Glaciimonas sp. CA11.2: one gene and its partner. The protein of the gene in region 2 interacts with the protein of the main gene of each other region in a pairwise test. Links are inferred from orthologs where the notes say so. Each region holds a gene or a part of one and is shown on either strand. Other genes may lie near its edges.

The links.
Region 1: the proteins of ybgC (region 2) and acpP interact in binary tests that used the Escherichia coli proteins (3 or more experiments, as listed by UniProt). The link is inferred for Glaciimonas sp. CA11.2 from one-to-one orthologs.

The regions. Positions count from the first base shown.
Region 1 is NZ_JAVIWL010000001.1:410,651-416,228, reverse strand. Bases 2,835-5,578 are described here. They hold acpP (acyl carrier protein), read left to right. Parts: upstream 2,835-3,957; coding sequence 3,958-4,200; downstream 4,201-5,578. Other genes in these bases: RGU75_RS01740 (flagellar hook-length control protein), read left to right, coding at 5,527-5,578; fabF (beta-ketoacyl-ACP synthase II), read left to right, coding at 4,231-5,472; fabG (3-oxoacyl-ACP reductase FabG), read left to right, coding at 2,960-3,724; fabD (ACP S-malonyltransferase), read left to right, coding at 2,835-2,851. Also shown: phosphate acyltransferase PlsX, read left to right, coding at 1-787; RGU75_RS01765 (beta-ketoacyl-ACP synthase III), read left to right, coding at 784-1,770; more of fabD, read left to right, coding at 1,919-2,834. UniProt on the Escherichia coli protein: Carrier of the growing fatty acid chain in fatty acid biosynthesis.
Region 2 is NZ_JAVIWL010000001.1:3,203,371-3,209,048, forward strand. The notes cover bases 1-2,844. They hold ybgC (tol-pal system-associated acyl-CoA thioesterase), read right to left. Parts: upstream 1,738-2,844; coding sequence 1,264-1,737; downstream 1-1,263. Other genes in these bases: RGU75_RS13930 (ExbD/TolR family protein), read right to left, coding at 1-341; tolQ (protein TolQ), read right to left, coding at 341-1,042; glyA (serine hydroxymethyltransferase), read left to right, coding at 2,273-2,844. Also shown: more of glyA, read left to right, coding at 2,845-3,517; transcriptional regulator NrdR, read left to right, coding at 3,839-4,303; RGU75_RS13955 (GspH/FimT family pseudopilin), read left to right, coding at 4,459-5,022; RGU75_RS13960 (PilW family protein), read left to right, coding at 5,013-5,678.

The DNA.
Region 1 (5,578 bases), 2.8 Mb from region 2 along the record:
TACCGGCGCGCTGATGGCAGTCTCGCGTTATTTGCTAAAAACTATCCCTGGCGTGGATCGGCCAGCAATTTGTACCATCCTTCCAAATCAAAAGGACGGGCCGACTTATATGCTTGATCTTGGCGCGAACGTTGACTGCGAGCCGCAGCATCTGCACCAATTTGCTCTCATGGGTTCAGCACTTGTCTCAGCCATGGAGGGCAAGGCTAAGCCTACGGTCGGTTTGCTCAATGTTGGCGAGGAAGATATCAAGGGCAACGAAATGGTCAAGCAAACCGCAGAATTGCTGCGGGCTGATCACGAAAAAGGTCTTATCAACTTCTATGGAAATGTTGAAGGTAACGATATTTTTGAGGGAACAACCGACATTGTGGTGTGTGACGGTTTCGTCGGCAACGTTACTCTTAAAGCCTCCGAGGGCCTCGGAAGGCTGGTAAAAAGTGTGCTGACGACAGAATTTAAAAGCAGTATTCTTAATATGATCGGTGCTTTAATTGCGAAAAGTGCTATTAAAGCAATATCGCGCCGTCTCAATCCATCACGATACAATGGCGCAAGTTTGCTCGGTTTACGTGGGCTAGTGTTCAAGAGCCACGGTAGTGCTGACGTGTATGGCTACGAATGGGCCATTCAGCGTGCGTTCGATGCAGCCAAGCATGATGTGTTATCACGTATTACAACGACCATTGCAGCGTTGATGCCGCAGACAGAAGCAGCTTTGGTGCAGGTTGAAGTGCTTGCAAATGCTGCCACCAATATTGAGCCACCCCAACAGAAGACAGCATGACTATTTATAGCAAAATTGTGGGTACCGGTAGTTATTTACCACCCAAACGCCTTACTAATCAGGACCTCGCAGTGCAATTGGCCGAGAAAGGTATTGAAACCTCGGACGAATGGATATTTTCGCGTAGCGGGATATCGGCGCGGCACTACGCTGAGGCTGATGTGCAATCTAGTGATCTCGCCGTTGCTGCTTCAAAGCATGCGCTTGAAATGGCGGGGATGGAGCCAAACGACATTGATTTGATTATTGTCGCCACGTCGACTCCTGATCATTTTGGGAGTTTTCCGAGTACGGCTTGCGTGGTGCAGCAGAAACTGGGTATTACCACCGGTGGCGCTGCATTCGATGTGCAAGCGGTATGTAGTGGCTTTGTATACGGCGCTTCAATCGCTGATGCCTTCATCAAAGCCGGTACGCACAAGAACGTTCTGGTCATTGGAACGGAAGTCTTTTCCCGTATTTTGAATTTTGAAGATCGCACTACCTGCGTGTTATTTGGAGACGGCGCTGGCGCGGTTGTGATGACTGCTTCACAGGAACCAGGTGTTCTCGCTACCAAGCTGCATGCTGATGGCCGCTATGGGCATATCCTATGCGTTCCTGGCAACGTAAGTAGTGGGGCGGTTGATGGTAGTGCTTTCTTATATATGGATGGCCCGGCGGTGTTCAAGCTAGCGGTATCGGTACTGGAAAAAGTCGCTAAGGAAGCGTTGGAGATCGCTGGTATTTCAGCATCTGAAATCGACTGGCTGATTCCTCATCAGGCGAATATTCGCATCATGCAAAGTACCGCGCGCAAACTTGGTCTGCCACCAGAGCGGATGGTTGTCACCGTTGACCAGCATGGGAATACATCTGCCGCTTCAATCCCGTTAGCGCTTGATAAGGCTGTGCGTGATGGTCGCGTCAAAGCTGGACAGAATGTACTAATGGAAGCTGTTGGCGGTGGTTTTTCCTGGGGTGCTATTGTGGCAAGAATGTAAGTTGGTCGCTAGTCGGATCGGCTCCCAAGCGCGCAGTATGAAAAAATGCTTGATGGTCGCTTCTGAAATTTTTTGGCACACATTACCCAATACGCTGGCTTTTTTATTTTCCGTCTACCTCATTAATTTATAGCATTATAAAAAACGTATGATTAAATTTGCATTTGTTTTTCCTGGGCAGGGCTCGCAAGCGGTAGGTATGTTGAACGGCTTTTCGGATAATCAAGTTGTGCAGGACACTGTCGCTGAAGCTTCGGAGGCACTGCAGTTTGATCTCGCGAAGCTTATCGCCGATGGACCCAAAGAAGATTTAGATCTGACCACTAATACGCAACCTGTCATGCTCACAGCGGCCGTGGCGTTTTATCGGGCTTGGATAGCGGCGGGTGGAGGCGTCCCATCTATCGTTGCAGGGCATAGTTTAGGTGAGTATTCTGCGTTGGTCGCAGCCGGAGTGATCAACTTTAAAGATGCCGTGCCGCTGGTGCGTTTTCGCGCGATGGCAATGCAACAGGCAGTGCCGGTTGGGCAGGGCGGAATGGCTGCTATTTTAGGTTTATCGGACGATGACGTAAGGGCGGTTTGTGCAGAGGCTGCACAGGGTGAAGTAGTCGAGGCAGTTAACTTTAATGCGCCCGCACAAGTCGTGATAGCGGGCCACAAGGCAGCAGTTGAGCGAGCCTGCGAAGCAGCGAAGTTAAAAGGTGCCAAACGTGCCTTGTCATTACCAGTTTCAGCACCATTTCACTCTTCGCTTTTGGTTCCTGCATCAAATCGTTTGCGCGAATACATGGAGAGTCTGGTTTTTGAGGCGCCGCAGATCATGTTAATAAATAATGTCGATGTCGCAACTGCTGTTGATGCCGCATCTATTAAAGATGCTTTGGTTCGTCAAGCTGCCAGTCCGGTACGTTGGGTAGAAACGATTCAAAAAATCGGTAATAGCGGCGTAACGCATGTTATCGAGTGCGGTCCTGGCAAGGTTCTTGCTAGCCTTACCAAGCGCATTAACGGTGAATTGGTGGGCGAATCGATTTTTGATCAGGCTTCATTGGATAAAGTTCTGGCATTGCTGAAGTAAGTGTTATAACAGCGCCAGCATTTGGCATGGCATTTATAATTAAAAAAGTATCTAATTAAGCTAGCTAATAAGTTATCTCAATAAACACTCTAAACAATCATAATTAAAATGCAAAATTCGGTTACACAAAATTTAGAAGGTCAAGTGGCGCTCGTTACTGGCGCTTCGCGCGGTATTGGCCGTGCAATTGCGCTTGAACTGGCGCGCCGGGGTGCAAAAGTTGTGGGTACCGCCACGTCAAAGGTCGGCGCTGCTGCTATCACGGCGTACCTTAATGAGGAGCAACTAGGCGGTGGACAAGGTGTAGTACTCAATGTTAATGATGCGTTAGCTTGTGCGGCAGTTGTCGAATTGGTGCAAAAACAATTCGGAACGCTCTCGATTTTGGTGAACAATGCCGGTATTACGCATGATCAGCTAGCTATGCGGATGAAAGATGAGGAGTGGGATGCTGTGATATCCACGAATCTGACCGCCGTAGCGCGTTTATCCCGTGCTGTATTGCGTGGAATGATGAAAGCCAAACATGGACGGATCATCAATATTACCTCTGTAGTCGGGTCAACCGGAAATCCAGGACAAATGAATTATGCGGCATCGAAGGCGGGTGTCTCTGGCATGAGCCGGGCTTTGGCGCGTGAGATAGGTAGTCGAAACATTACGGTCAATTGTGTAGCACCCGGTTTTATTGATACCGATATGACTAAATCTCTCAGTGAGCAGCAAACCGCTGCGCTCCTACAACAAATTCCTCTGGGAAGACTGGGTGCTGCAGAAGATATTGCAGCGGCGGTGGGTTTCCTTGCCTCACTTCAGGCTGGTTATATCACCGGTACGACCTTACACGTAAACGGTGGTATGTATTGTAATTGAGTAAATTGTCCTAATCTGTCTTTGGATTAAGATGTTTCGAGGCTTGGGCATTGTGTTCAGTCGAATATTTTTGGATGAAGTCCTGAGCTGTAAAGTGAAGTATGTCGTAAATAATTAAGGGCTTTTGGCAGGAGTTGGCTATTTATTAACCGCCGATGCTAAAAGTAAATTTTCTCAGCGCAAATCTGCTAAAATGCGCGCACTTTCTGTAACCTAATAACTGGAGGCATCACATGTCTGATATCGAACAACGTGTAAAGAAAATCGTCGCAGAACAACTTGGCGTCGCAGAAGCTGACATCAAAATTGAATCGTCATTTGTTGATGATCTTGGTGCAGACTCACTCGACACCGTAGAATTAGTGATGGCACTAGAAGATGAATTCGCCATGGAAATTCCAGACGAACAAGCTGAAAAAATTACTACTGTGCAACAGGCTATTGACTACGCCAAGGCGCATGTTAAAGCGGCCTAGTTCTGCTTTAAACGCATCCAGGAGAATCGTTTGACTCGCTCACGTGAACGTCGTGTTGTGATAACTGGCCTGGGTTGCATTTCACCGGTCGGCAATACTGTTGCCGATGCATGGAATGCAGTCATATCAGGAAAATCCGGTATCGCAGCCATCACCAAGTTTGATGCTTCTGCTTTTTCCACGCATTTTGCAGGAGAAGTAAAGGGCTTTAATGTCGAGGACTACATGCCCGCAAAAGATGCGCGGCATATGGACACCTTTATCCATTATGGGATGGCAGCAGGAATTCAGGCGATGCAAGACAGCGGCCTGGAAGTCACTGATGAAAATGCCGAACGTATCGGCGTCATCATTGGCTCTGGTATTGGCGGCTTGCCGCTGATTGAAGAGACTCATGTCGAGTTGACCAATCGCGGTCCACGCCGCATTAGTCCCTTCTTCATTCCAGCTTCGATCATTAATATGATTTCAGGCAACTTGTCGATCAAATACGGTCTGAAAGGACCAAATCTGGCGATAGTTACTGCTTGCACAACCGGCTTGCACTGTATCGGGCAGGCCGGACGTATGATTCAATACGGTGATGCTGACGTTATGATTGCCGGCGGTTCTGAGGCCAGCATTTCACCGTTAGGTTTGGGTGGTTTTGCTTCGGCAAGAGCGCTCTCATCGCGTAATGATGATCCTGAAACTGCATCCCGCCCTTGGGATAAGGACCGCGACGGATTCGTATTAGGTGAAGGTGCTGGTGTTCTTGTCCTTGAAGAGCGCGAGCATGCGATAGCCCGTGGTGCTAAAATTTATGCAGAACTGCTTGGTTTTGGCATGAGTGCTGATGCGTACCACATGACGGCACCCAACCTCGATGGACCTCGTCGTTGTGTCGGCTCGGCCCTTAAAGATGCAGGTATAAATGGCGATCAGGTGCAGTATTTGAACGCGCATGGTACATCGACGCCGCTAGGCGATCAGAATGAAACTAATGCGATCAAAGCTGTTTTTGGTGATCATGCGTACAAGTTAGTTGTCAACTCGACCAAGTCGATGACAGGTCACTTGTTAGGTGGCGCAGGCGGCCTGGAATCGGTATTTACGATTCTGGCATTGCATCATCAGGTCTCACCGCCGACTATCAATATTTTCAATCAAGATCCGGAATGTGATCTTGATTATTGCGCCAACACAGCGCGTGATATGAAAATTGATATTGCAGTAAAAAACTCGTTTGGTTTTGGCGGTACTAACGGGACGTTGGTTTTTGGTAAAGCCTAAGCAGCTCCGTATATACTCATTCAAACGTCAGGTGACGCTTGAATGAGTATATCAATGAACACTCTTCCATCCGGCGAGACGCCACTTAATCCTCGAATGTCGATTG
Region 2 (5,678 bases):
GAGATCATCACTGGCATATCAGGATTGTCATCGTGAAGCGATTGCAATTTGGCTTTCAGTTTATTTTTTTCGACTGTTTCGGCTTGGCTGCCACCAGTTTTCTTGCCATTGATACGCACGCTTGAATCGCCATTGGCTTTCAGTGCGATTTCGATGTATTCCGTAGGCGGCGCGACAGACTTAGCAGCGGTGGGTAAGTTGATGACATTGGGATTGACCATCGGGGCCGAAACCATAAAAATCACCAGCAAAACCATCATGACGTCGATATACGGCACGACGTTGATTTCTGCTTTGAATTTGCGCGGACGTCCTCCGCGCATGGATGAGAAGCCCGTCATTAGCGTGCCTGCCGTTGCAAGATGTTAGAGAATTCTTCGATGAAACTTTCAAAGCGGATCGCCAAACGGTCTACATCATGCGCAAAACGGTTGTAAGCAACAACCGCCGGAATCGCGGCAAAAAGACCAATCGCGGTGGCGATCAACGCTTCGGCAATACCCGGAGCAACGGCCGCCAATGTTGCTTGCTGGACATTTGCCAGGCCACGGAACGCATTCATAATGCCCCACACGGTGCCGAACAAACCAACGTAAGGCGAGACCGAGCCGACTGAAGCCAGGAACGCCAGATGAGATTCTAGCGCATCCATTTCACGTTGATACGCGGCACGCATCGCTCGGCGCGAACCATCTAGCAACGCAGCAGAATCAGTACTGGCTTTATGTCCGGCGGATGCTTTGATTTTGCTGAATTCATCCATTCCAGCGGCAAAAATACGTTCCATCGCACCTGTTGCACCTGCGCCACGGCGACGATTTGAGGTCGTTCCCTGATACAACTCGGTGAGATTTCCGCCTGACCAGAAGGCCCGTTCGAACTCTTCTGTTTGGGCGCGCGCGCTTCTGATGGCGAACATCTTGCGGAATATGTATGTCCAACTCATCACAGAGACTGCTAACAATAGCAGCATGACAAGTTGCACAAGCACAGAAGCATTGGTGATGAGAGTGAGAAACGAAAGATCTTGAGTGACGGTCATGTAGGCAGTCTGGATAAATGGTCTTGGGCAGCTGTCTTAACTAACGCCATTCAAAGTGTTAGCAAAACGATCTGTGGTTTTATATTAGCGCTAAATGATGATTAAATTTCTTGAGAGCACTGAGGTGCGTAAAGAGTGATTGTAATCGTTACCAGGTGCTTTCAGTTTCTGATCAGCATTTAGCAGCATTGATAGATTGGATTGTCGTGTCTGGAGCGCAATTAAAAAGGTGCGTTCGTTATGTCATTGATGGAAATTTGTGTGGGACGAATTTGGTCTAATACTCTTTGTGGAATTGCCGCAGGTCGAAATGTATGGGTATTAACACACACTACTTTAATGCGACCAGTTGCTAATAATTTTGGCGTCTCTTCGTCATAACGCCAAGCCTGTTGTATGAAATCAACGGCAACACGGCCAATTTTTTCGACAATGACGGTCAAATTAAGTTCATCGTCAAGACGCGCTGGGGCTTGATAATCGAGTGCGGTGCTTTTGACAACAAACATGACTTCATCGGTTTTGACCAACTGGCTCTGTTCAATTCCCGCCGTGCGCAACCATTCAGTGCGTGCGCGCTCGAAAAATTTCAAATAGTTTGCATAAAAAACAACTCCGCCGGCGTCAGTGTCTTCGTAGTACACGCGGATGGACCAGTTGAAGTCTTTTGCTGTCTCAGATAATACTGCGTTCATGGTGTGTTGGCTGATGTGCTCTGTATGGTTACAGTGAACCGAAATGGGTAAGTTTAATACGTAAAAAGCATGCATGACTAGCTAAGTATTAAGACTAAGGTTTAAGACTGTCGATGAAAGTGCATCTTTAATCTTGTTTTTTAGCAATGAAACTGACCGTGTGAGTGATCATTCCCGTGCTGCGGTGCAAAATAAGTAGAAATTGTAGCCCAAACCCGTGGTTTTAAAAACTAGTATCGCCCATGAGATGGTGCTCCGACCGCCTTTGTCGGCTTTTGACAATCTTGCTCTATCGATGCCCTTCACTTACAATACGTCTACCATTTCGTCTCACGTAACTGGCGAAAACCGGACCGATGCAATCTGCTTCGACTCCGGGAAAGATGGGCAACCATCGGGAAGCGTGAGATTTTACCGCCGTGCGCCTGGGCAGCCCGAATGGAACGTACGACTGAGGCTGCCGCATTCCCCCTTCTTTTTGGCCCTCATTCGATGCAGAACCTGAAAAGGTTAACCTCTATCGATTGGAATCATCATGTTTGAAAAAAACCATACCATCTCTAACGTCGATCCAGAATTGTGGACCGCCATTCAGAATGAAAATCATCGTCAGCAAGAACATATCGAACTGATCGCGTCGGAAAACTATTGTTCGCCAGCAGTAATGGAAGCGCAAGGGACACAACTCACTAATAAGTACGCCGAAGGTTATCCGGGCAAGCGCTACTACGGCGGCTGTGAATTTGTCGACGTGGTTGAGCAACTGGCCATTGATCGCGTAAAAGCGCTGTTCGGGGCAGAAGCAGCTAACGTGCAGCCCAATTCGGGCTCGCAAGCAAATCAGGGCGTTTTCTTTGCAGTATTGAAACCCGGCGACACAATCATGGGCATGTCACTGGCTGAAGGCGGTCACTTGACACACGGCATGGCGTTAAACATGTCTGGCAAATGGTTTAATGTGGTTTCGTACGGTCTCAATGAAAAAGAAGAAATCGATTACGAGGCGCTGGAGCGCCTCGCACACGAAAGTAAACCAAAGCTGATCATCGCCGGTGCTTCCGCCTATGCGTTGCGAATCGATTTTGAGCGAATTTCCAAAGTCGCTAAAGCGGTTGGTGCTTATTTTATGGTCGACATGGCGCATTACGCTGGCTTGATCGCGGCGGGCGAGTATCCGAACCCGGTGCCTTACGCTGACTTCGTTACCTCGACAACGCACAAGTCTTTACGTGGACCACGCGGCGGTATTATTTTGATGAAAGCGGAATACGAAAAGATCATCAACTCGGCGATTTTCCCTGGTATCCAGGGCGGTCCGCTGATGCACGTGATTGCGGGAAAAGCTGTTGCCTTTAAGGAAGCGCTGACACCAGAATTCAAAACCTATCAACAACAAGTCGTGAAGAACGCCGATGCATTGGCTAAAGCGTTGATTTCTCGTGGTTTGCGCATTGTTTCCGGTCGTACCGAGTCGCACGTCATGCTGGTTGATTTGCGCGCTAAAAATATTACAGGTAAAGAAGCGGAAGCCATTCTCGGCTCCGCGCACATGACTTGTAATAAAAATGCTATTCCAAATGATCCGGAAAAACCATTCGTCACTTCCGGTATTCGTGTCGGTAGTCCAGCGCTGACAACGCGCGGATTTAAGGAGGCGGAAGCGACCAAGATCGGACATTTGATCGCCGATGTGCTGGATAACCCGCACGATGCGGCGACGATTGAGCGCGTTAAAGTTGAAGTCAAGAAATTGACTGACGCATTTCCTGTGTATGGCTGATCCTTTAGTTTGATGTATTTGTTTGCCGGTATGCAATAGATTATTTTTTTGACCCCGCTAATACTTGAACGGTATTAGCGGCGGTTAAGGCGATTTTATTTGCGCCTCCGTTCTCGGCATTCACTATCAGCATTTATACCGATACTCGATACCAGGATCAGGTCTAGGCATTAAGTATCATCAGTCCTAAGCGTAAGCATTAAGTCCGGGTCCATTCTGGTTTTTAACTAAAATGGGCCCCTATAATATGGCGATAGCAAAAGAAAAATAATGTGCTAGCCAACAGAGCGTCGATCAACCGTTATTTAGATTGCTGCCATCATGAAATGTCCATTCTGCCACCATGAAGAAACCCAGGTTCTGGACACGCGTGTTTCAGAAGAAGGGGATGCCATCCGTCGTCGTCGCCGTTGTACTAAATGCGATAAGCGATTTACGACTCACGAACGGATTGAGTTGGTGATGCCGGTGATCGTCAAAAAAAATGGCAGTCGTACCGAATTTGATCCTGAAAAATTGCGTGCAAGTTTGATGCTCGCGCTACGTAAGCGCCCAGTCTCTGCAGAATCGGTGGATGAGGCATTGCAAAAAATAAAAGAAAAATTGCTTGCCAGCGGTGAGCGTGAAGTCATCACCGGTCGTGTGGGAGAACTGGTCATGCATGAGCTGAAGCAACTTGATAAAATTGCGTATATTCGCTTTGCGTCAGTGTATAAAAGCTTTGAGGACGTGGCAGAATTTCAAAATATGATCGAAGAATTTTCAGGGCCGACCCGAAAAAAATAGCACTCAACTTCCTAAGTTCTGCACTCTGCCCGGCGCAGGATTAAGTCCGCGATTAATCCTAGGCTTAAGTTGGTCCATTTTCCTCGTCGAAAGTGGTTCAGTTGTAATAAAAGACGATAGTATTCGCTCCTCCTTCATTCGATGCGAGGCTGTCTTTGATACCGCATTCTGCCGTTGTTTCTGTTCCATTGTCCTTTCCAGCATTCACATTGCGTTATGGTTTTACCCTGATTGAGATAATGATCGCGATGCTAGTCGTGATCATATTGCTCGCCATTGGTGCGCCATCGATGCGTGCTTTTATTATCGAAACGCGGATGAGCATATACGTGAATCAATTTGTTGCCGCAGCAACGCTGGCACGCACGGAGGCCATCAAGCGCGGCCGTTCAGTGGTGATTTGTCGTAGTGTTCATGCTGAATCGAAACCGGTATTATGCATCTCCAGCGCCAGCGAGGGACGTCCCGATGACGATTGGGGTAGCGGTTGGATTGTGATGGTACCAGGTGAAAAGGTGGCCTTGCTCCGACATGCCGCATTACACCGCAATACCAGCGTCATCGGTCAGAATAAAGTGATCAAGTACGACGGTTTGGGGCGTCCCGGAGCGAGTTTTACCAAGCTGGTATTGCGTCACGAGGGTAAATTTGAGCGGGTTATTTGTTTGAGCCGAAGTGGTCGCATGAACGTACTGGTAGGCACCTCAGAATGCGGATAATATTTTTCAGGCGACAAAGACTGGCGCGCGCCCCCGATTTATATCGTAAGGTTTGCAAGGCGCGTGAAGGCGGCGTCACCATTGTTGAATTGATGGTGACGATGATGATTAGCGTTGGATTAATCGCAGCGGTAGGCAGTTTGTATTTTGGTAGTAAGACGAGTTACCGGATGAATCAAAACCAGCTTCGGTTGCAGCAAGATGGTCGCTATGCCATGCAATTGATGGAGTTAAACTTGCGGCAAGCCGGTTTTGGGCATTTGACGTCTGCTAGTGTCAACGCTGCTGAAGTCGATAAAACAGATTTTGTTGGCCTAAACGGTAAACCCGGACAGGGCTTGCGAGGCTGTGACTCTGGGTTTACTAAACCGTTGTCGCACGGATTTGTTTGCAACAGCAGTGATGAGGGAGCGGCTGCATTTGAAGTCGCCTATCGCGTGGCAGATACGTTTGATTTTGATAATGGTGCAGGCGCTGATTGCAACGGTTCTCAGGCTGGTGTAGTTGCTTTGCCTGAGAGTCACCCCGGCTACAGCGCTAGTAAGGCTGTGGCGATAGCCAGCAATAGATTTTTTGTTGCCACGCCGTCAGGTCGAAAAACGACATCCTTGTATTGCCAAGGTAATAGCGGCAATGGCCGTAGTATTGCGCAGCCC